2 regions of the Bacillus sp. ABA4_010 genome follow, and region 2 is predicted to be linked to the other one. Evidence: riboswitches for the same ligand, from Rfam matches in the RefSeq annotation. Region 2 holds a riboswitch; the other holds the start of a gene.
What was found. A riboswitch is a leader RNA that binds a small molecule or an ion and turns the genes downstream of it on or off. The one in region 2 is predicted to bind S-adenosylmethionine.
Positions count from the first base shown of each region.

Region 1: linked by a shared signal. The riboswitch ahead of ACXAEO_RS21920 (YezD family protein) and the one ahead of ACXAEO_RS18640 (Na+/H+ antiporter NhaC family protein) in region 2 are both predicted to bind S-adenosylmethionine.

Region 1 is NZ_JBSWUN010000004.1:462,412-481,458, forward strand. Features, by position in the region: gene mnhG (monovalent cation/H(+) antiporter subunit G) at 1-32, opposite strand, end outside; gene ACXAEO_RS21860 (Na(+)/H(+) antiporter subunit F1) at 16-300, opposite strand; gene ACXAEO_RS21865 (Na+/H+ antiporter subunit E) at 297-776, opposite strand; gene ACXAEO_RS21870 (Na+/H+ antiporter subunit D) at 783-2,264, opposite strand; gene ACXAEO_RS21875 (Na(+)/H(+) antiporter subunit C) at 2,257-2,598, opposite strand; gene ACXAEO_RS21880 (Na(+)/H(+) antiporter subunit B) at 2,598-3,020, opposite strand; gene ACXAEO_RS21885 (Na+/H+ antiporter subunit A) at 3,017-5,425, opposite strand; gene ACXAEO_RS21890 (hypothetical protein) at 5,665-5,919, shown strand; gene ACXAEO_RS21895 (glucose-6-phosphate isomerase) at 6,155-7,507, shown strand; gene ACXAEO_RS21900 (YugN-like family protein) at 7,691-8,110, shown strand; gene ACXAEO_RS21905 (potassium channel family protein) at 8,222-8,983, opposite strand; gene ACXAEO_RS21910 (alanine/glycine:cation symporter family protein) at 9,093-10,529, opposite strand; gene cdaS (sporulation-specific diadenylate cyclase CdaS) at 10,761-11,390, opposite strand; SAM riboswitch class I at 11,870-11,979, shown strand; gene ACXAEO_RS21920 (YezD family protein) at 12,075-12,218, shown strand; gene ACXAEO_RS21925 (phosphoadenylyl-sulfate reductase) at 12,322-13,035, shown strand; gene sat (sulfate adenylyltransferase) at 13,092-14,240, shown strand; gene cysC (adenylyl-sulfate kinase) at 14,256-14,855, shown strand; gene ACXAEO_RS21940 (nitrite/sulfite reductase) at 14,871-16,499, shown strand; gene ACXAEO_RS21945 (DUF3906 family protein) at 16,515-16,739, shown strand; gene cobA (uroporphyrinogen-III C-methyltransferase) at 16,754-17,539, shown strand; gene ACXAEO_RS21955 (sirohydrochlorin chelatase) at 17,556-18,314, shown strand; gene ACXAEO_RS21960 (NAD(P)-binding protein) at 18,317-18,928, shown strand; gene ACXAEO_RS21965 (MgtC/SapB family protein) at 19,000-19,047, opposite strand, start outside.
Region 2 is NZ_JBSWUN010000003.1:3,536,906-3,542,923, forward strand. Features, by position in the region: gene ACXAEO_RS18625 (thermonuclease family protein) at 1-658, opposite strand, end outside; gene ACXAEO_RS18630 (peptide chain release factor 3) at 781-2,361, opposite strand; gene ACXAEO_RS18635 (class I SAM-dependent methyltransferase) at 2,702-3,310, shown strand; gene ACXAEO_RS18640 (Na+/H+ antiporter NhaC family protein) at 3,393-4,691, opposite strand; SAM riboswitch class I at 4,805-4,911, opposite strand; gene ACXAEO_RS18645 (AI-2E family transporter) at 5,019-6,018, opposite strand, start outside.

The sequences.
Region 1 (19,047 bases), on a different contig from region 2:
ATGGTCGCTCCATATTTAACGATTTCGATCATTTTCAATAATCTCCCCTTTCTCTAAGAACTTAGAAAAAGCGATTGTGCCGATAAAGGAGATAATTCCAAACAGCAGGATGACCTCAAAAAATGCATCTGTATGGAAGATAACACACACTATCCCCGTAATTCCAATTAAGTTAATACCGATGGCGTCTAACGCCATGACGCGGTCCGGAGTGGATGGGCCTTTAACGGCACGGTAAATTAAGCCGATGGTGGCGATAGATATAATAACGAGAGCAGCATTTAACAATCCCTCAATCATAATCGGCTCACCTCCATAATTGCTTTTTCAAATGTGTTTTTAATATCATCAATTGTTTCATCCACATCATTGATGTTCATGGCGTGAATGTAAAGAAGGGTATTATCGTCAGAAATATCAATAACAAGCGTACCAGGCGTCAGGGTAATTAAGTTGGCTAAAACTGTAATTTCCCAATCCTTTTTAACTGCAATCGGAAGGGCGAAGATGCCCGGTTGAATGTCCAGCTTCGGCTTTAACACATCTTTAATGACGACAATATTGGACTTAAACAGTTCCCTCATAAAAATGAATAGTAATTTTACGACCGCATAAACTCTCTCAATGTAAAATCGTCCCGAAAAAAAGCGCCTCATGATAAAAAGAATCAAAATTCCGAGCGTATATCCGACCCCGAAGGTGATACCTGCCCAGGAATTATTGAGGAACATCCAAATAAACGCGATAAGAAAATTGAGCAATATTTGAAAAGACATATGCATCTACTCCTTTAACACCGAATGGATATAGATTGAAGGGTCAGCTAATGTCTTTGCCGCATCCTCTACATATGGGTAAATCCATTCAGCTCCTACACCCATAAAAATTGACACGACTAAAAGCAGGGCAGAAGGATATAGTAACCCTTTTGTGCTGCCTTTTTCTTGCTCAGCCGATAGTTTTGGTTCTCTCCAAAAACAATTCATAAAGATTTTCATAACAGAATAAAGAACAACGAGGCTTGAAATCAGTAATACGGCTACAAAAGTATAGTTTTCTGTAGCAAATCCGCTTCGAATTAAGAGCAGTTTGCCGATAAATCCGCTAAGCGGCGGAATGCCGGCAAGGGCGATAGTAGCCGTGAAAAACATCCATCCGAGTAAAGGGTGGCGCTTAATCAATCCGCCCATTTTATCCATGTTGGATGTTCCTGTAATGGCAACAATGGTGCCTGCAAGTAAAAATAGAGCCCCTTTAATTACCATATCATGCAATAAATAATAAAGAGAACCGGTTAGTCCTTCTATGGTCGCAATTTTCACTCCGTACAGAATGACTCCGACAGCAATCACAATATTGTAAATTAAAATTTGTTTGATGTCGGAATAAGCTAACGCTCCTACGCATCCAATAATGATGGTGAAAAGCGCCATATAACCGATTAATGTATGCGTAAATGCTTGGTCATGATAAAACAACAACGTAAAGATACGGAAAATGGAGTATACCCCGACTTTTGTTAAAAGAGCACCAAACAAAGCCGTTACGGCAGCCGGTGGTGCTTGATAGGAACCTGGCAACCAAAAATAAAGCGGGAAGATTGCGCCTTTTAGCCCGAATACGACAAGGAAAAGTACAGCGATGACCGTTAAAATGCCTGGCTGCCCGGCCTCGTTAATTTTGACAGATAAATCGGCCATGTTTAATGTACCAGTGACTGAATATAAATAGCCGACAGCAATAACGAATAAAGCAGAGGAAATAACATTCACAAGAATATACTTGATGGATTCCCTCAATTGAATTTTCGTTCCTCCTAGTACAATCAGTACATAGGAAGACATGAGCATAACTTCAAAGAAAACAAATAGGTTGAAGATGTCTCCTGTTAAGAAGGCACCGCTGACCCCTGTCACAAGGAATTGAACAAAAGCGTAAAAAGAGAATTTTTCACGCCCGCTCCCGATGGAACGAAAAGCGAACAAGACGCAGCAGAAGCTGACAATATTCGCCGTTAAAACAAGCATAGAAGCCATTAAATCGGCTACAAGTACGATGCCAAAAGGCGCCGGCCAATCGCCGAGTTCATGGATTTGAATTCCGTTTTCATAAACATTTTGAACTAGCATGAATGATAAACTGATGCCAACAACAAATGATAGAACACTTACAATTCTTTGAAGACGTACATGGTCTTTTAGAAACATTAAAATGATGCCGGTAATCAAAGGAATAATAAGTGGTAAAATGACGAGATTATTCATGGTTTTCATTACCCCTTAACTTATCCATATCGTCTGTCCCAAGCTCTTGATAGGCACGGTAAGCCAATACGAGTAAAAACGACGTTACCCCGAAACTGATAACGATGGCCGTTAAAATAAGAGCTTGCGGCAAGGCATCTGTATACGAAGAAGCCTTTTCACCTAGAAGCGGAACTGCTCCGCGCTTTAAGCCGCCCATTGTCAGTAGCAATAAATGCGCTCCGTGACTTAAAAGTCCTGTTCCGATAATAATGCGAAGCAAGCTTCGCGACAGCATAAGATAGGTTGCTGCCATAAATAAAATTCCGATAGCAATAGACATTAATATTTCCATTATTCACTCTCTCCAATCGTTTGAATAATGGTCATCGTCACGCCCACTACCACTAAGTAGACGCCAAGATCAAACAAACTTGCTGTTGCCAGCGACACTTCTCCTAATCCAGGGAGATGTGGGTGACCGAACGTATGCGTTAAAAATGGAACGTCAAATACAAACGCCCCTAGTCCTGTCAGTACGGCAATCAGAAGGCCTGTTGCAACAATCATTTTGTAGTCGAATGGCACGACATTTTTAACGGTTTTAACATCAAACGCTAGCAGCAATAAGACAAGCGCAGATGATACCATCAATCCTCCGACAAAGCCTCCACCCGGTGTGTAATGCCCTGTCCAAAATAGATAGATGGAGAAGATGATGATAATAAAGGCAACGACTTTTGTAACGGTTTGTAAAATTAAATCATTGGCCTTCATTCTTCACTCCCCTTTCTCGTTAAACGAAGTTTAATCATGGCATAAATTCCAAATGCCGCAATGCCTAGCACTGTAATTTCAAATAAAGTATCAAAGCCACGGAAATCAACTAAAATCACGTTTACGATATTTTTCCCGCCCGCTTCTGTGTAACTGTTATCCACGAAGTACTGTGTAATGGAATCAAATAGTTTCGTACTGTGGGCAGAAAGGGCGACGAGTGTGACGGTTACCCCAACACCAAGTGAAATAAGGAAATTGTTCATTACGAATTTAAATTTTTTCGGCACACGCTGAATCTCTGGCAGATGGTAAAAGCAAAGAAGAAACAGTGCCGTTGAGATGGTTTCAATCACAAGCTGTGTTAGTGCCAAGTCTGGCGCTCGGAACAACACGAAAAATAAAGCGACAGAGTAGCCGACCATCCCTAAGGAAATAATCGCCGTTAAACGTGATTTTGATAAGACGGTCATGAACGCCGCCGCAATCATGGCGATAATTAAAATCACTTCATATACGCCAACAGGAGCAAGGTTATCGACTTTCATGCTGAATGAGCCTGTGACGAACAGTGTACCCAATACGGCCACAATTAAAAAGGCAAAAATGTAGATGAGATACTCGCGCAGAGAACCTTTCATCCAAAAATGCATAAACGAACGTGAGCCTTTATCGACTGTTGACAATCCTTGGTCATAAACATGGTTGAGTGCCAACTTTTGTGGAAATACACGGTAAAGCTTGGACCATTTAGCGACTGTTATAAACAGCAATGTACCAAGTGCAATAACGCCGATTGTCATAAACAGCTCCGTTGTCCAACCATGCCAGAATGAGATATGGACATAAAACTTTTCACCACTATCCAACAATGACGGTAAAATAGCAGCCATCGCCGGTTCAATAATGCTGTGGGCGAGCAGATTTGGAAATAGTCCAAAAATAATGACTAAAGAAGCAAGGATAACAGGCGGAATAAGCATGCCAATCGGTGCTTCATGAGGCTTCTTTTCTAGCTTCTCCGGCTGGTATTTGCCTGTGAATGTTTTAAAGACGATGATCATGCTGTATACAAATGTGAACACACTTGCAATCCAAGCAAGGATTGGGAATAAAATCCCCCATGTTTCCAAGTTGTAGATGTCCATCTTAGTCACATGAACCATACCTGTAAAGAACATTTCTTTACTTAAGAATCCGTTAAATGGTGGTAAGCCGGCCATTGCAAAACAGCCGATAATGGCAATGGTGAAAGTAATCGGCATGAAATTCATCAGACCGCCGAGCTTCCGAATGTCACGTGTTCCTGTTTCATGGTCGATAATCCCGACCACCATGAACAAACTTCCTTTAAATGTTGCATGGTTAATTAGGTGGAACACAGCAGCCGTAATGGCTACGACATAAATGTTATCGTCTAGGAAGTCATAATGAAGTGCTGCACTTCCTACTCCGATTAAAGACATAATCAATCCAAGCTGACTAATGGTTGAAAAGGCTAGAATGCCTTTTAAGTCAGTTTGTTTGACTGCTGAGAAAGATCCCCAGAATAACGTTGTAATCCCGACAGCAGATACGGCGATAAACCAAACAGATGTATCTGCAAAAAGTGGACTGAGGCGTGCCAGTAAGTAAATCCCGGCTTTAACCATTGTGGCAGAGTGCAAGTAGGCACTAACAGGTGTTGGTGCTTCCATTGCATCAGGGAGCCAAATGTGAAACGGAAATTGCGCAGACTTTGTAAATGCTCCGAGAAGAATGAGAATTAACCCAGGGATGAACAGGTCGTGTGCAGCGATAGTTGCTGCGTTTGCTACCATCTCCCGGATACTGAATGTTCCGCTCATAATGTAAAGAAGAACGAAACCACCAAGCATAGCTAATCCCCCGAATACCGTGATGAGCATCGATTTTTGTGCTCCGTAACGGGATTTTTCACGCTGATACCAATAGCCAATTAAAAGAAAGGACGACAAACTTGTAAGTTCCCAAAATGTATACAGAACGATGACGTTATCTGATAGCACGACACCTAGCATCGCTCCCATAAATAGAAGCAAATATACATAAAAGGAATTCAATGCCTCTTTTGTTTTGGATAGATAGTAAATGGAATAAAGCACAACTAAGGAGCCAATTCCGGTAATCAACAAACTAAAGAGTACACTAAGTCCATCCACATATAATCGCATATCAATTCCGAGACTTGGAATCCAAGCGAGAGATTGTTCATATGTATCTCCATGCGATGTGGTGCGGATAAACTGAGTAAAATACATAAAAAGCAATACAGGTAGCGGCAGTACAAACCAGCCTGTATGGACCTTTCGAGCATATTTGTACAAGAAAGGTACCAAGATTGCCAAAAGAAAAGGTGAAAATGTAACCAGGTGCAATAAAGACAAAATATCTTCCTCCTTACTTCTAAAGGTGAAACTGTATTCCTCCGTGAAACAAAGGAAACTGTCCATTTCTTCTTGCCACTTAATAGTATCAGTCATTATTCTAACGGATATGAGCCATGATTAACATTCTTTGAACCTAAAAAGCCCGATACTTCTTACGGATGAAAGTGAAAAAGGTTTCATTTTTCTTGTATAAATCGACGAAAAAATCTTCATCCTATTAATAGGATGGTGATGATATGTTTATGAAACACATAAAGCACATTATAGTAAGCGTTAGTATTTTTTTCGTCCTGTTCATTAGTGCATATATGCTCAACAATACGTCAAAGAGATCCTTATATGATGACATGTTTATCCGTCCTGTCAATTATGAGCAGATGGCCAGCATTGTAACGAGAACAGAGTCTGTTTTTCAGCCGAGGGAATACGTCAGAATTGGAATTGTCATGACTTCCGCTTCAGAATTGGCAGAAGAAACGGAAGAATCATAGAACAGGCTTGCTTTAACCAAATGTCGTTTTGTCTCTTCCTAATGAAGTGTCATCAACTATTTTACAGAAAAGGTTGATTGGCGCTTCATTTATACATGTTCTATCTTACATAATTGGACAAGTTTTTTAAACTTCAATATGTATTCGCTTACACAAAGTAGTCTATCTTGCATTCTTTTTCCTGTTTCGTTAAAGTGAAAGAAGCAATATAAACTTGAGATGGAGGAAAAAGATTATGACACATGTTCGCTTTGATTATTCAAAAGCGCTCTCTTTTTTTGGTGAGCATGAACTTACATATTTACGGGATGCAGTAAAAGTGGCTCATCATTCTATTCACGAAAAAACAGGCGCTGGTAACGATTTTCTAGGCTGGGTGGACCTTCCTGTCGATTATGATAAGGAAGAATTTTCTCGCATTGAAAAAGCAGCGGAAAAAATTAAGTCTGATTCCGATGTATTGCTTGTTATTGGAATTGGTGGTTCTTATTTAGGTGCTCGTGCAGCGATTGAAATGCTACAGCATTCTTTTTATAATGCTCTTCCAAAAGAAAAGCGTAAAACACCTCAAATCCTGTTTGTTGGAAATAACATCAGCTCTACATATATGAAAGATTTGATGGATTTATTGGAAGGGAAAGATTTCTCTATCAATGTTATCTCCAAATCTGGTACAACAACGGAACCAGCTATTGCTTTCCGTATTTTCCGCAAGCTTCTTGAAGAGAAGTACGGCAAAGAGGAAGCTGGAAAGCGCATTTATGCGACAACGGATAAAGAACGTGGTGCACTTAAAACATTGGCAACAGAAGAAGGATACGAGTCATTTGTTATTCCAGATGATGTTGGCGGCCGTTATTCTGTTTTAACAGCAGTAGGTTTACTTCCAATTGCTGTGAGCGGGGCGAACATCGGTCAAATGATGGAAGGAGCAGCTCAAGCGCGTGAAGATTTCAGCAAGTCTGAGTTAGAAGAGAATGCTGCTTATCAATATGCGGCTGTTCGAAACGTTCTTTACAATAAAGGTAAAACGATTGAAATGTTAATTAACTATGAGCCAGGCCTTCAATATTTTGCTGAATGGTGGAAACAGTTATTTGGTGAAAGTGAAGGAAAAGACCAAAAAGGAATTTTCCCTTCGTCTGCAAACTTCTCAACAGATCTTCATTCTTTAGGTCAATATGTCCAAGAAGGACGTCGTGACTTATTCGAAACGGTGTTAAAAGTAGAAACAGCTCGTCATGAATTAACGATTGAAGCAGAAGAAAGCGATCTAGATGGCTTAAATTACCTTGAAGGAAAAACTGTAGACTTCGTTAATACGAAGGCGTTTGAAGGAACAATGCTTGCTCATACAGACGGTGCGGTTCCTAACTTGGTGGTGACTCTTCCGAAGATGGATGAGTATACATTCGGATATGTGGCTTATTTCTTTGAAAAAGCTTGTGCGATGAGCGGTTATTTACTTGGGGTTAATCCATTTGATCAGCCAGGTGTTGAAGCTTATAAAGTCAATATGTTTGCATTGCTTGGCAAACCAGGTTTTGAAGAGAAAAAAGCTGAGCTGGAAAAACGTTTAACAAAATAATTGTTCAGCAGTTCTAACTCGTGATGTTTCTTTAAATATAACGAAAAAAAGACGGTTCCTCCATTAGAAAATGGAGGCCGTTTTTTTTATTTTGCGGGTACTTAGCGGGAAGAGAGCTTTTGGTCGCTAAACAAGGATAAAACGAAGCAAAGAGGAAAACATAATCGCAAAGGGGTGTGTCAAGTGATTGAAATTAAGTCTAAGCTGCAAGGGGAGTCATTTAAATTATTTAATCTAGAGCAACAGTTGAAGCCTTTAGGGTATGTGATAGGAGGAAACTGGGATTACGATCATGGCTCATTTGATTATAAAATAGATGATGAGGTCGGGTACCAGTTTTTGCGTCTGCCTTTTCAAGCGGTCGATGGACAGCTTGATTCTCCAGGGGTCACCGTTAGAATTGGTCAGCCATTTTTACTTTCTCATAAATATCAAATTGGTTTAGATGATGATGTACATGTAGGGAATTTAACTGCATCGTTTGATCAGTTTTCTGAACCGCAAGACTCGGATGCCGATTTTCCTGAAAAGTATATTGCGCTTGGAAAAGCGCTTGTCAAAGAATTGGAGGAAGTACTCTTGAAAGATGAGACGAACCAGTAGTTTGTCTCATCTTTCCGCTGAAATGTATGAAATCGTTCTATCAGCATGTCTTCAAGGTAGCAGGGGATATACTTGGATAGAAAAGTATACAGCTCCAAAGGGCGAGCTACATTAAAACAATTGTTCATACATTCTGTCCCCTGTTAATTCATTGGTACAAATAATTTCATCAGCACCTGCATTTTTCGCATTAATTTTTTGTTCAGATGTGAGAATTTCAACAATCGTATAGAGGGAAGTGTTCAATCCTCTAATGGCCACCAATGTCAAAATGGTTTGCATATCTGCATACTCCTCGTTTTTAAATTGGTCCGCCGTAATTAAAATTTTTGACGCTGCTGAAATGTTAGCTCTTTGTAGAGTAGAAACGTGTGTAGGATTTCCTTTAATAAAATAAAGGCGAGGAGAAATTAACGGCTTTTCCGTTAAACTGTCATCGATTAAGATAATGTCTTCGGTCATGTGTGCGTTAGCGTAGTGTGAAAGGATGGTTCGCACTCTTTCATTCCAGCCAACGATAATGATATGTTTTTTTTTCGAGTAGGGCGAACTGCCGTCTAAATACGCATTTTCTTTTGAAATGGCCATCGTAGCCAGGGTGACAAAATAAGTCGTAAAAAAACCAGTTCCGAGTAAAATTAAAAAAATGGCTAAAACTCTTCCGCCTAAAGTTTCAGGTGCGTAATCTCCGTATCCCACTGTAGTGACCGTAACAATCGCCCACCAAATACCTTCGAAAAAAGTAGAAAATTGTTCGGGTTCCAATAAATGAATAAAAAAGCCAAAAATAACAATAAAACATCCCATTAAGAGAGCTAAGCGAAATAGCACGGAACGTCTGAAAAAACCAAACAAAAAGTGTTCACCAATCATAAAAAATACCTCCAGAAAAGCTTGTACTATTATTGCCAAGTTTTCTTAAAGGTATAAGTAAAGGGTCTGTTTACGAGTGAAATAAAAAAACAGATGAAGGGGAGTCCCCTCATCCGTTTTTAATATTAGATTTTCCTTTTGCTGGAGCGTAGTCCCAGCTTTCTACATTTTTTAAACCGTCAATGCTATCTGCGTAAAAGACAGGATTTTTGCCCGCTTTCTTTTGAGTCACGTAGTCATTTAATGTATCAAATGCAAATCTACCTAGTAGAACGATAGCAATCAAGTTGACAATCGCCATGAGTCCCATCGTAAGGTCAGCCATGTCCCAAACGATTCCAAAGCTTGCAACAGAGCCGAAATAAACCATAGCGACAACGGCTGCTCGATAAATGAATAAAAAGGCTTTGTTTGTATGGATGAACTCAATATTTGTCTCGCCATAATAATAATTCCCGATAATAGAGCTGAATGCAAATAGGAATACAGCAATGGCAATAAAGGAATTGGCCCAAGAACCAATATGCCCAGCTAAAGCGTTTTGCGTTAACTCAATCCCTTGTGGACCGGAACCGTAATCGCCGGAAAGAATAACGATAAATGCTGTCGCACTACAAATGAGTAAAGTATCAACAAAAACACCAAGAGATTGAATGAGTCCTTGTTTAGCAGGGTGGCTGACTGTAGCTGTCGCTGCAGCGTTCGGCGCACTTCCCATTCCTGCTTCGTTTGAAAACAAACCACGTTTAATCCCCATCATCATGGCAGCGCCAATTCCACCGCCTGCTGCTTGTTCAAGGCCAAAAGCACTTTTGAAGATTAAAGTGAATACTGCTGGAACTTCCGTTAAGTTTGTTAATACAACGAAAAGGGCAATAGCTAAGTAAAGTGTAGCCATAACGGGAACAATGATTTGAGATACTGTGGCAATGCTTTTAATACCACGGAAAATAATAATTCCTGTTGCCGCAGCAAGAATAATGCCCATCACTTGAAGATCTATGTTGAATGCAGTTTTCATAGCAGCGGCAATGGTATTGGATTGTACAGAGTTGAATACTAGTCCAAAGCAGAACGTAATTAAAATCGCGAAGATAATTCCTAACCATCTCGCGTTAAGTGCTTTTTCCATGTAATAAGCAGGTCCTCCGCGGAACCCTTGTTTATCTTTTACTTTGTAAATTTGAGCTAATGTACTTTCAACAAATGCAGTGGCAGAGCCTAATAGGGCGATGAGCCACATCCAAAAGACAGCCCCGGGTCCACCGACGGCGACTGCTGTCGCTACCCCTGCCAAGTTTCCAGTCCCTACACGAGATGCGGTGCTAATACAGAAAGCTTGGAATGAAGTAATCCCTTTCTTTTTATGGGATGAATCAGCTGTTGCTCCTTCTCCGAGCAAACGAACCATTTCTCCGAATAAACGGAATTGAACAAACTTTGTGCGGAATGTGAAGTACAAACCTAAAATGATAAGAAGACCAATTAAAATTTTTGACCATAATAAGTCGTTAATAATGCCTACAAATGATTGTAACAATGACATGTGTGTATTCACCTCTTAAGTTAGTCATAAAAGTAAATATAAAAAGTATTGCTTCTTTTGAACTGGATGAATATTTAGAAAAATACAGAAGGATGAATGTTAGGTTTTCTCACATGCATCCTTCTGTATTATACTTATATCAAAAAAATATAGCAATACGTAATAACGTATATTTTTAATGGGAAAATAAGGGTTGTTCGGTTTTATTCTGTATATACCGTAAAGGCTTATTCAGAAAAGGATATTATTCGTAGAATGAATGGGATATAGTGTACCTTCTAAAGCGAAAGAGATGCGGCCGCTTTCCTCAGAAACAACTAATACGAGCGCATCTGATTGTTCAGACATGCCAATGGCCGCCCGGTGTCGAGTTCCCATTTTATTTTGGACAGCTGTTGAAGAGGCTAGCGGCAATACGTTGGCAGCGGATACGATGATATCTCCTTTTACTAATACTGCACCGTCATGCAGTGGATTTCCTGGATAAAAGATGGATTCAAGGAGAGGGCTTGTCAAAGACGCCCCAAGTGCGACTCCTTTTTGGATTAAATGGTGAACAGGTTGTTTGCGTTCAATGACCATCAAGCCCCCGTGTTTTCGTTCGGATAAATGATGAGCTGCTAACGAAAGGGCTGCATAATTTTCGGTAAAAGGAGATAAGTATTGTTGTAAGTAGTAAGAAGCAGCGACTGATTGAATGTTACTGAACTGTTTGTGTAACGATTCAAAATCGCATAAAATACAATATTCGTTTTGGTCTAGATGACGAATCAGTTTGTCGGTTTCCGATAAAATCGTTGTTAAATTGTGTTTTATCTCATTTTTAATAGAAGAATTTAAAGAAAAGTGATGTAAATCCATCTCATTTTATCTCCAATCTTTTTACCGAAGCACATAAACGGAGAAGAGTAATGTTGAAACAGTGGTCTTTCTGTTTATGTAATCGGAGGATGGAGGAAACTACCTGCTGATGGAAGCTTCCTTTATTTGTAATGTTTACGAAACGATAAGCTTTATACATAAGCGGAAGCAACAACAGCACTGATTATCATGAAAGTAGATGAAGAAAAATGATATAGGTAATGTTTGAGTGAATTAATAAGTGGATGGAGGGAGCAAGATGCATCGATCAACGAAACAGGAGAAAATGTTAGTGGTGGTTTGTTCGATTGTAGCAATTATTATGCTTTTATCACTTTTAAGACATTTTTTCGGTTAGAACATCATATGTCATAATAAGAATCGATGGAATTTGTGTCAACTTTGCGGATGAATTTGAATAGAATATTTTGAAATATCAGTTGACAATCTACCGCAATATGTTAAAATTTGAAAAAACAAACTTATCAAGAGTGGTGGAGGGAACTAGCCCTTTGAAGCCCGGCAACCTGCGTGAATTAATGCAAGGTGCTAATTCTAGCAAAATGTAAACCATTTTGGAAGATAAGGTAAAATAGATTACCTCAACAGTCTTTCGAAAATGGAAGGCCTTTTTTATTGGGTTTATGAACTAGTAACCATTAGACGAAATGAAGGAGGACTGGAATGGTACAGCAAGAAAATTTGAACGAAGTTTGGAAAAATGTTGTTCAGATGCTTGAAACGATGAAGTATGGCTCTGTCACATTAATTGTTCAGGATGGCAAAGTGGTTCAACTTGAAAAAAATGAGAAAGTAAGAATACGCTAGTAAAGCGCTGACTAGAGAAACTAGAGGCGGTTTTGGTTCTTTATTGGGCTAAAACCGTCTTTTTTTATCGGAATACAAAGTGTTAAAGATAGGAGTGAATCATTTGAGTGAAACACTAACTTTCCAAACGTGGCACAATCAGCTACCTGAATTTTCTGCAGATGATGACACGAAAGGAGCGCTATCGGTTTTGCGGTGGGCGTACGAACATTATGGAGATTCCATTGTTTATGCCTGTAGTTTCGGAATTGAAGGGATTGTGTTAATCGACTTAATTTCAAAAGTAAAGGAAGACGCCACCATTGTATTTCTCGATACGGATTTGCATTTTAAGGAAACGTACGAGGTTATTGAAGCGGTAAAAGAGAAATTTCCGAAATTAAACATTGTCATGAAAAAGCCGGAACTGACTTTACAACAGCAAGAAATGCTCCGCGGGGGTGAGTTGTGGAAGACAGATCCGAACCAGTGCTGTCGTATTCGGAAAATTATTCCGCTTGAGCAGGCATTAAGCGGAGCGGAAGCATGGATTTCTGGATTGAGAAGAGAACAATCTGCGACAAGAAGTCAGACGGAGTTTATCAACCGAGATACTCGTTTTGAAAAAATCAAAGTTTGTCCGCTTATTCATTGGACATGGAAAGAAATATGGCGATACGTGTACAAACAAGAACTGCCTTATAATCGTCTGCACGATCAGGGCTATCCGAGCATCGGATGTGAGCCTTGTACGAAGCCGGCTTATGATATGGATGATTTGCGTTCAGGAAGATGGACAGGAAATCAGAAAACAGAGTGTGGGCTCCACGGATCATAATCAAAAGGATCTCTTGTGAGAAGATTGAGTTTAAAAAGAGTTAGGGAGGAATAATGATGAGTTACAGTACACCTCATGGAGGGAAACTTATTAATTTGTTTGATTCTGCATTTAATTATGAATCTATTCAGCAGGAAGTAGAGCTTGATGCTATTGCCTTAAGTGACTTGGAGTTAATTGGAGTTGGAGCGTACAGTCCGCTTACAGGTTTCTTAGGGGAGGAAGACTATCAATCAGTTGTACAGAATATGCGCCTTGCAAACGGAGTTGTATGGAGCATTCCGATTACGCTTCCTGTAAGTGAAGAAAAAGCAGCAACCTTGCAAATTGGAGATGACATTAAGCTTGTTAAAGATGGTGTCGTGTACGGAGTTTTAAAATTGGAAGGCATTTTTACTCCGGATAAAGAAAGAGAAGCGCAGCTTGTATACCAGACAACAGACGATGCTCATCCTGGTGTTCAAAAATTATTTGAAAGACCAAACGTATATTTAGCTGGTCCTATTAAACTAGTGAAACGAACAGATAAAGGAAGGTTTGCTTCCTATCATTTAGATCCTGCTCAAACGCGTCAGCAGTTTGCCGAGCTTGGATGGAAGACTATTGTTGGCTTCCAAACCCGCAATCCGGTTCACCGTGCTCATGAATACATCCAGAAGTCTGCGCTTGAAATTGTTGACGGATTATTTTTAAATCCGCTCGTTGGAGAAACGAAATCGGATGATATCCCCGCAGATATTCGGATGGAGAGCTATGAAGTGCTATTGCAGCATTATTACCCACAAGATCGTGTATTCTTAGCGGTATTCCCAGCAGCAATGCGCTATGCAGGGCCACGAGAAGCCATTTTTCATGCGATGATTCGTAAAAACTTCGGTTGCACGCATTTTATTGTTGGGCGTGATCATGCCGGTGTTGGAAATTATTACGGCACATACGATGCACAAAAAATCTTTGACAACTTTACGAGTGAAGAGTTAGGGATTACGCTGTTGTTTTTTGAACATAGCTTTTATTGTGTGAAATGTGAAGGGATGGCTTCGACGAAAACGTGTCCGCATCCGAAGGAAGACCATGTGATTCTTTCTGGTACGAAAGTAAGAGAGTTATTGAGAAAGGGTGAACTTCCACCAAGTACATTCAGCCGCAAAGAAGTAGTGGAAGTTTTAATTAAAGGGTTACAGCAGAAAACAATCCATTCTTAAAAGGAGAGGGATAAAATGGGAGAAGCAACAAATATTACGTGGCATGATGCAGCCATTACAAAAAAGGAACGAAGAGAACAAAATGGTCATCAAAGCTTTATTCTTTGGTTTACCGGCTTATCTGGATCCGGCAAATCTACTGTTGCCAATGCAGTTGCTAAAGCATTGTTTGATCGCCAAATTCGAAACTACGTACTGGATGGCGATAACATTCGTTTCGGCCTCAATAAAAATCTTGGGTTTTCCGAGGAAGACCGCAAGGAAAACATTCGCCGCATTGGTGAGGTAGCCAAATTGTTTGTCGATAGCGGCCAAGTTGTACTGACTGCTTTCATTTCTCCTTTTCAAGAAGATCGAAATCAAGTCCGTGACATTGTCGAGGAAAAGGAATTTATTGAAGTGTATGTCAAATGTCCGCTAGATGAATGTGAACGGAGAGATCCGAAAGGGTTGTACAAAAAAGCAAGGAGCGGGGAAATTAAGCAGTTTACAGGCATTGATTCTCCTTATGAAGAACCGGTTAATCCTGAACTTGTAGTAGAAACAAGCAAAGATTCTATCGAAGTATGTGTCGCGAAAGTGTTAGAATATTTAAAAGAAAACAACCTCATATAAAGGAGTTGTAATTGGATGAGTTATGTGAAGAATTGGGCGGATAATCCGAATGTGAACGCAACAGAAAAAAAGAAGTTAGAAAAAGATGGATTGAAGATTTTTGATGATATCCCTTACTATGCGGAACATGGATTTGATTCCATTCCGAAAGAAGATTGGGATTTATTCAAATGGGCAGGCCTTTATCTCCAGCGTCCAAAAGAAGACGGATATTTTATGATGCGTGTCAACGTTCCTTCAGGTATTTTGTCTAATGAGCAAGTGGTCGCATTAGCTGAAATTGCCAGAGATTATGGAAGAGGAGTGTATGACATTACAACGCGCCAAGCGATTCAGTTCCATTGGCTTCAAATTGAAAATATTCCTGATATTTTGAACCGTTTAGAACGAGTAGGTTTATCATCCGCGGGTGCATGTGGTGACATCACGCGTACAATCGTTGGAAATCCGTTAGCCGGTCTTGATCCAGATGAACTGTTTGATACCGCTCCAATTGTGAAAGAAGTGTATGACTTTTTTCAAATGAACGAAGATTTCTCAAACTTACCGCGAAAATATAAAATGTCCATCAGCGCGAATGTTCGCAATGCGTCAAATGCAGAAATTAACTGTGTCTCCTTTACGCCAGCTGTTAAAGAGTTAGATGGTGTAAAGACAGTCGGTTTCCATGTAAAGGTTGGAGGTGGGTTATCCGCTCGTCCTTTCTTAGCTCAAACGCTTGATGTGTTCGTGAAGCCAGAGCAAGTAAAAGAAGTGGCGATTGCCATTACGACGATTTTCCGTGATTATGGGTATCGTGAGAAGCGTCATTTAGCACGCCTTAAGTTTTTAATGGCAGACTGGGGTGTAGAGAGATTTAAAGAAAAGCTATTAGAATACACAGGTCCGCTTCCAACAAAAGGAGAAGAGCCGGTGAAAGAGTGGAATGCCGGTTATTTCTATGGCGTTCACCCGCAGAAGCAAAAAGGGTTGAACTATATTGGGTTTAATGTGCCAGTAGGGCGTTTAAGTGCGGATGAAGTATTCGAATTGGCGAGAATTTCTGCTCAATACGGAAATGGAGAAATCCGAACATGTAACTCTCAGAACCTCATTATTCCAAATGTTCCAGATCATCACGTAGAAGAGTTGTTGCAACAGAAAATTTTTGAACGTATTACAGCGAATCCGAATTCATTTATTGGTTATTCTGTGTCCTGTACTGGAATTGAGTACTGCAACCTAGCCCTTGTGGAAACGAAAGAACGGATGAGAAGAATAGCAGAATGGCTTGATGAAGAAATTTCGTTAGATGTTCCAGTTCGGTTCCATATGGTCGGCTGCCCGAACTCGTGTGGACAGCGTCAAATTGCGGATATTGGCCTGCAGGGGATTAAAATGAAAACGAAAGACAAGAAAATGGTTGAAGCGTTTGAAATCTATGTGGGTGGAACGCTGCATGCAGGCGGAAAATTCAATGAAAAGTTAAAAGGAAAAGTAAGTGGTGAAGTGTTGCCGGAAGTATTGAAAGATTTACTTTTATATTTTCAGCAAGAAAAGCTCCTTGGCGAATCATTCTATGATTTTGTACAAAGAAGCGGACTCGAGCCATTACAAGCGGAACTTGATCGGATTTTAACAGAAATTGATGCGAAAGTTTCGTGAGAAAGGTGAACGGAAATGAATTTATACCGTTTTGAAGTTGTGACAAAATCGGAGGTTATCCCCGTTATTATTGCTGCGGATAATGACGATACCGCGTTTGAGCTTGTAGATGTAGAATTAGAAAAATATTTTTTGAAATTGCCTGACGTGGAAGAAGTCATTTTATATGAAAAGAAGCGACTTGGAAAAGGGACGGGTTTTGTCCTGTACGAAAAAGAAAATGATATAGGCGGCGCATAAGAGGGGGAATCGGAATGGGAAAGGTATACTTAGTCGGCGCTGGACCCGGCGACCCAGATTTAATTACAGTGAAAGGTTTGAAGTGCATTCAGGAAGCGGATGTCATTTTGTATGACCGGTTGATTAATAATGAGCTATTAGAGTATGCAAAGCAAGGGGCAGATTTAATTTATTGTGGGAAGCTGCCGAACTACCATACGATGAAACAAGAAACCATCAACAATTTCTTAGTCAAGTTTGCTAAAAAAGGTAAGGTCGTGACAAGGCTGAAAGGGGGCGACCCGTTTGTATTTGGCCGTGGTGGAGAAGAGGCAGAAGCACTCGCTAAAAATAATATCCCGTTTGAAATTATTCCTGGGATTACAGCGGGGATTGCCGCGCCGGCTTATGCAGGCATTCCTATTACTCATCGAGAGCATGGCGCTAGTTTTGCAGTTGTGACTGGTCATCGAAAAGGGAATGGGGAAGATGATATTCAATGGAGTCATCTAGCTAAAGGAGTAGATACACTTGCCATTTATATGGGGGTGGGGAACCTTTCGTATATTTGTGAACAATTAATTAAAAACGGTAAAAGTGAAAGTACCCCAGTCGCGCTCGTTCATTGGGGGACATATAAAGAGCAGCGTACGATAACAGGAACATTAGATAACATTGTGGAGATTGTACAGAAAGAAAAAGTAGAAAACCCGAGTATGATTATTGTTGGAGAAGTTGTTAAGTTGAGAGAGAAGCTCCGTTGGTTTGAAAAAGCAGAGCAGGATAAGTCGTACGAAGCATACGTAAAAGAAGCCTTTTGAGAAGGGAGCGGTTGAGATGGAAGCTGTATTGTACATTTGTCATGGAAGCCGCGTCAAAAGGGCTAGTGAACAAGCGATTACCTTTGTAAAGGGATGCATGGAAAGAATTCCTGTTTCTATTCAGGAAGTGTCTTTTCTTGAATTGGCGGAACCGTCAATTGAGCAAGGCTTCAAGCGGTGTATCGAGCAAGGTGCGACAACTGTATATGCTGTTCCAGTGCTATTATTGACGGCTGCTCATGCCAAAGAAGATATCCCTGAGGTGTTGAATAAATTGCAACGCCAATATCCGGACGTGAATATCGTATACGGGCGTCCGTTTGGTGTGCATGAACGTATCACGGAAATTTTATATGAGAGATTAATCGAAACGAACGTGCCGATTGATGAGCATTCATTTGTGTTACTGGTCGGGCGCGGCAGTAGTGATCCTGATGTAAAAAGAGATTTAGAGTCGATTGCTCAATTATTGAAGAAGCGGCATGGACTTGGGCATATAGAAGTTTGTTTCTTGACGGCTGCGGAGCCAATTTTAGAAGATGTCTTGGAGAAGGTGAAAACTGCCTCTTACTCAAATATTTTCATCCTGCCTTATTTGCTCTTTACGGGTTTATTAATGAAGAGAATTGAAAAGGCCGTTCGAGAAGTAGAGGAACAGAGTGAATCCAACTTTATTTTGAGTCACTATTTAGAATATCATCCGCATTTAAACGATGTATTAGTAGAGCGGGTAGAAGAATTATTTCAGTCGTCCGTAGAAAAGAGGGCTAACTGAATATGTATCCAGTTATGTTAAATTTAACAGCCCGAAAAGTGCTAGTAGCAGGGGGAGGGAAGGTTGCGACGCGTAAACTTTCTTCTCTCATGGATACAGGTGCGCGTATTCAAGTTGTGTCTTTGACTTTTACGGAGAAAATTATGAAATGGGCAGAAGAGGGAAGAATCGAATTACGGCACAAGCCTATTGAGCAAACCGACATAAAGGAAGCTTTCTTAATTGTGGTAGCTACAAATGATGCGGATATTAACCAGCAGATTACTGAATGGGCTCAACCTTGGCAGTTGGTGAACGCTGCTGGAGATCCACAAAGAGGAAATGTCGTCATACCAGCGCACATTAAAAGAGGAGACCTTTCTATTGCTATTTCTACAAATGGAGCAAGTCCATCTTTAACGAAGTGCATTAAAAAGGAATTAAGCGAGCAGTATGACGAATCGTTTGGAGACTATGTGTCATTTTTAAAAGAATGTCGTGAGCTCATCCAGCAAGGCTCTTTAAGGAAAGAAGTGCAGCTACAGCTGTTAAAGGAATGTGTCCATTCCTCCTATCTTGAACAACCGGAATTACGTTTGAATTTTCTGCGGAAGATTGAAAAATCACATGAATAGTAAGGGACGCAGCATGATCATTGAATGGTCATGCTGCGTTTTCTAGTTTTTATTTTAGATAGGGGAAGGTTTTATAGATTTTCAATTTCTATACTACGGACGCCGTCAATTTTACGAAC
Region 2 (6,018 bases):
CCGGCTTTGTCACCTTATATTGAGGACTTTGCGGAGTGTGATAAATTTTTTCTCCCTTACTATTAATATTTCCTTTAATCACTGGATTTGCACATTCCCCAAAGGTCGCTTCACTTTCTGTCGTTTGTTGCTTATTCGCCCCATCGAATCCTTCACTCGTTACATAATTCTCAAGTGACCATATCTTTCGCTCTTGCTCTTGAGCGACTCGCTGCACGTCCCGAAAGCGGTCGACATATTTCGTATTTGGCTCAAATACATAAGCGACACGAGCATATCCTTCTTCAAGCAACCATTCATTCAGCATTTTCCCATCCGTCCATACATACGCAAGTAAACGCCCATATTTATCGCGTTCTCCTACATCAAGCTCTAATTCAACACTTGCACCTTTAGGAAGTTGCTCTTTCACAAAATTACTCGCCTCTATCGCATATGGTTGAACAGGCTTCGACGGATGAACCGATTCGGGGGTATCTACAAGCAACAAGCGAACCGTCTCAGATTTTCCATTTACTTCTACTTTTAATGTATCCCCATCCACCACTTTTTCGACAATAGCAGGAATATAACTCGATTCCTGTTGGCAGGCGGCCAGCACAAGCCACATGACCACTCCTGATACCATTAACAGCCCTCTCCTCAATCCGTTCTTCACGTTTTATCTCCTCCTTCTCTTTTTGAAAAGCTCTGTTACCATCTTTCACACCTAGCCAACAGAGCGATGGAAAAAGAAAAGAGTCTGGCTGACGCCACACCCTTTTTTATTCTTTTCAACTCTTAAAACGTGCTTCGCAATTCAACAGATGGATATTTATCCTGGAACATTCGTAGAACAAAATCGTTTTCAAATAACAGAACCGGGTTTTCATATCGATCTTCTACTAACATAACACGGGAATCTGTCATTTTATCCTGCAAATCTTCCTTTTTAATCCACTTTGCTGCCTCATGGCGCATTCGCTGGAATTCAATATCGACTCCATATTCGTTCTTCATTCGATATTCAAACACTTGGAATTGCAGTTCCCCGACCGCTCCAAGAATATAATCACCGAAGTATGGCGTTCGATATAATTGTACAGCCCCTTCTTGCACAAGCTGGGTAATCCCTTTTTCAAAGTGTTTCCCTTTTAAAGCATTTTTCGCTCGAACTTTCGCAAATAATTCAGGCGGGAACGTCGGCAACGCATTAAATTCAAAGTTGGCCGCTCCTTCTCCTAAAATCGTATCACCAATTTGATACGTTCCGGAATCATACAGTCCGATAATATCTCCTGCATACGCTTCATCAACCGTTTCCCGGCTTGAAGCTAAAAACTGATGAGATTGAGACAATTTAATTTTTCGGCCTGTTCGCGGCAATGAGACATTCATACCACGTTCAAACTTTCCTGAGCATACACGCACAAACGCAATTCGATCGCGATGAGCTGGGTTCATGTTCGCTTGAATTTTAAAGATAAACCCTGAGAAGTTTTCATCCGTTGGATCAATTGCGCCGTTCGATGATTCACGTGGTTGAGGAGGAAGAGTCAATCCTAAAAACTCATCAAAGAATGACTGAACACCGAAATTCGCGATGGCACTTCCAAAGAACACAGGTGTTAACTTCCCTTGCTTCACCTTTTCCATTGAAAAATCATTTCCTGCCTCATCAAGCAGAGCAAGTTCATCCGTCAACATTGACAAATATCCTTCATCTACATAGTTGCTTACTTCATCTGTTACGTTTGTTCCATCGAAATCGACAAATTGCGATTCCTCATTCCCACGATACACTTCAATTTGCTTTTTAAAACGGTCATATGTTCCTTGAAACCTTTTCCCCATTCCAATCGGCCATGTCACCGCATATGACTCGATTCCAAGTACCTCTTCAATCTCTTCCATCAGCTCAAGCGGGTCTTTTCCTTCGCGATCCAGCTTATTAATGAAAGTTAAAATTGGAATACCGCGCATGCTGCATACTTTAAACAATTTAATTGTTTGCTCTTCAATTCCTTTTGTTCCATCAATAACCATAACAGCACTATCGACAGCCGTTAGCGTACGATACGTATCTTCACTAAAGTCTTGGTGACCTGGTGTATCAACAATATTAATATGGTGATCTCTATAAGAAAACTGCATAACGCTGGATGTTACAGAAATTCCACGTTGTTTTTCAATTTCCATCCAGTCAGATGTTGCATATTTCCCTGTTTTTCTCCCTTTAACCGTACCTGCTGAACGAATCATTCCACCTAATAACAATAATTTCTCTGTTAAAGTAGTTTTCCCCGCATCAGGGTGAGAAATAATGGCAAAAGTACGTCTTGATTCGACTTGTTCTTGTTGGCTTTTTATTTCTTGACTCATGTTATTAATCCTCTCTCTCACATCTATTCATCTAGCATAACTTGTTTTTTCTTCGTATTCTACTTTTTATTTTAGAATAAAGGAAACTTCTATCGTAGAGGCTCTCTCGTATCCCGACTTAACATCTCCAGTCACCTAAAGTGAAAAAGTGCGGGTCTCACTGCCTGTTAAAAGGGCCGTCTTTCGATTATCTACTTTCACCAAGGAAACTTGATGCATTAAACGCACCTTTCACTATAGCATATGTTGTCTTTTTCACCAAACTCGCTCTCTTTGTTCTCCTGTCTTGATGAGGTACAATAAAGAATGTGACAAATCGGAAGAAAGAGGGCTAAACAAAATGGAATATACAGGCGAAAGGGTCATGCCTCACCTTATGAAGCCAACCAATGGCTTATTACTTGAACACATCGCAAGATATCAGTTCGCGATTTTATATACGAAAGGCAGAGTACTCGATTTAGCATGCGGAAGCGGCTTCGGAAGCCAGCTTGTAGCAAAAGCCGCCAAAAAGAAAATTGATGAAATTGTAGCCGTAGACATTGATTCGGACATTATTGAATATGCCCGCAGTTTTCACTACCACCCTAAAGTCAACTTTTTAGCAGGCAATGCAGCAGATCCTTCCCTTCCTGAGCAACTCGGAACGTTTGACTGTATTATGAGCTTTGAGACGTTAGAACATATAAAGGAAGAAAAACAGTTTCTAACAAACCTTTATAAGCTCTTAAAGTCTGGAGGAACACTTGTCATTTCGACACCGTTTGGACTCGGACGAGGAAAACCGTCCAGTGAACCTTTTCACGTTCATCAGCTCACATTAGACGAGTTTGAACATCTTTTCGATGATTATTCGGAAAGCGAATTTTTTTATCAGCGCGGCGTTCTCGTTGAAACAAAGCGTGAAGGAATGCACTATCCTTTAGGGATTGCGGTTTGTGTCAAATAAGTATGTTTAGACAGCTTCGAGAAGAAACCAATAAGAAAAGCCAGCCGCATAGGCTGACTTTTCTTATTGGGTAAGCTCAATGTTAATTCATACGAACTACTTGTTCCTCCGTTTTTGGCTGGCGGGAAGTCAACCGTGGGAACCCAATTAAAATTGCTCCAACCCCAAATACTGCAATCAAAATTGGATAGAATGAATACGGTAGAAGCGCGATAGGTGAAATTCCTCCTAGCTTAGCTGCTGTTAATACTTGAGCACCGTATGGAATTAATCCTTGTACACTACATGAGAAAATATCTAATAAACTAGCTGATTTTCGCTTGTCAATGTCATATTGCTCCGCAATATCCTTCGCTAACGGACCTGTGAAAATAATCGAAATCGTATTATTAGCCGTCGATAAGTTAGTTAAACTCACAAGACCTGCAATTCCAAACTCTGCGCCTTTTTTCGACTTGATGCTTCTCGTCATCATGTTTAATAAATAATCAATGCCGCCATTATGCTTAATAATTTCGACCATACCGCCAATTAAAAGGGCTAAAATGACAAGCTCTGCCATTCCAAGAATTCCTTCTGTTACAGTTTGCAAGAAGCTCGATATTTGATAGCTACCATCAACTAACCCAATGATTCCAGCTAAAACAGTTCCACCCATTAACACACCCAGAACATTAAACCCAAGCAATGCCGTAATGAGGACGCTAATGTACGGTAAAATTTTAATCCAGCTAAAGTTTTCAGTCCCAATCGTTGAATGATTGCCTGTTGTCACGATGAATAAGATAACAGCCGTTAAAATCGCTGCTGGTAACACAATAAAAAAGTTCGTCTTAAATTTATCTTTCATTTCCGTTTGTTGCGTACGTACAGCCGCAATGGTTGTATCAGAGATGAACGACAGGTTATCTCCAAACATCGCTCCGCCAACTATCGCTGCCATTGTTAAAGCAATGGAAATATCCGTCTCGCCGCTAATTCCAACCCCAATTGGCGCCAAAGCAGCGATAGTTCCCATGGATGTTCCCATTGAAAGGGAAATGAATGCACCAATAATAAACAAACCAACAACTAAAAAGCTTGGTGGAAGAGTCGACAATGCTAAGTTAACAGTCGATTCCACAGCTCCCATTCCTTTAGCCGAAGCAGAAAACGCTCCTGCCAAAATAAAAATAAATGTCATAGTAATAATATCAGGGTGTCCCGCTCCTGCTGCGAACCGCTCAATTTTAACCGTCAGTGTTTCTTTCCGATTCATCATTAACGCGACTACAACTGCAATAATGATTGCCGCTAATACCGGCATTTGATAAAAATCACCTGTAATGACCCCTGATCCAACAAATAAGGTCAAAAAGATGCCTAATGGTAGTAAAGCCATTGCATTTCCTGTTACTTTATTCACTCCTTGCACCCCATTCTCTATTTATTCGTGAAAAAGACCTCTTCTCACAAGCAAGAAGAGGTCTTATATAGTCTATATAAGAAACACTCTTCTCATCTCTCAAGCATGTTGCTTGCTGGATTTGGCACAGCACTCTCGTAAAAAGTCCGCTGCCGAGACATCATCGGGCCAGTCCCTCCGTCTCTCTTGATAAGAAGATCATATTTATCATCTTTTTCAAATTACCTAAACTACTTTAAATTGTTCACAAGAAAAAGTCAAACATTATTTCACAAAAGTAAAATAACACCAAAACAGGAAGTTTCACTCAAGTGCTGATGACCCTGTCTTATCTTTTTCATTCCGTAATTGAATTAATTTCACGAGATTCACGATAATCGTTTTTGTCACCGCATATAAAGGCACACCTAAAATCATGCCTAGTACCCCGGCTAAATTTCCAGCTACTAATAAAATGATGATAATCGTAAGCGGATGAATATCGAGTCTCTTCCCGATTACGAGCGGTGAAATGAAATTCCCGTCAATTTGCTGCACAATTGTGATGACGACAATGACAAGAAACGCTTTCGTCGGGGAATCCAACAAACCAATAATGACAGCAGGGGCTGCCCCGATAAAAGGTCCTAAATAAGGGATAATATTCGTGACAGAAACAATAATTGCGAGTGTCAGTCCATATGGCAACCCAATAATTAAATAACCGATGAACGTAAAGATTCCTACAAACAACGCCACAAGGAATTGTCCTTGAATATAAGCAGAAAGCGTCTCACCTGTTTCTTGAATAATGTGCAAGCCGCCCTTTCGATACGCAGAAGGTAAAAAACGCACAGAAGCTTTCGGAAGCTTATAGCCATCTTTAAACATGTAAAATAAAATAAACGGCACCGTAACAACGGTTAACGTAATATTAGCAATGACCCCGAATACCGTTCGAACGCTTTTGGTCACATTATCAGGCAACGAAGCCACATAATTCGTTAACGTTTCTTCAATTTTTTCAAGTGAAATAAATTCTTGGCCTAAAATCCACTTAAACCAGCCAGATTGAGCAGAGTTTTCAAAGAATACACGGATTGTGGCAATATAAGACGGCAAGTTTTGAACCAAATCGGTAATTTGCTGTGATAAGATTGGCGCGACTACACCAATGCCTACACTCATCAGTCCAATAAAAACAGCATATAAAATCAAAATGGCTAAATTCCTCGGCACTTTGTACTTCGTCAAAAACTCGACAATTGGATTAAATAAAAAGTAAAGAAATCCTGCGATTAAGATTGGAAAAAACAAAGTAGAT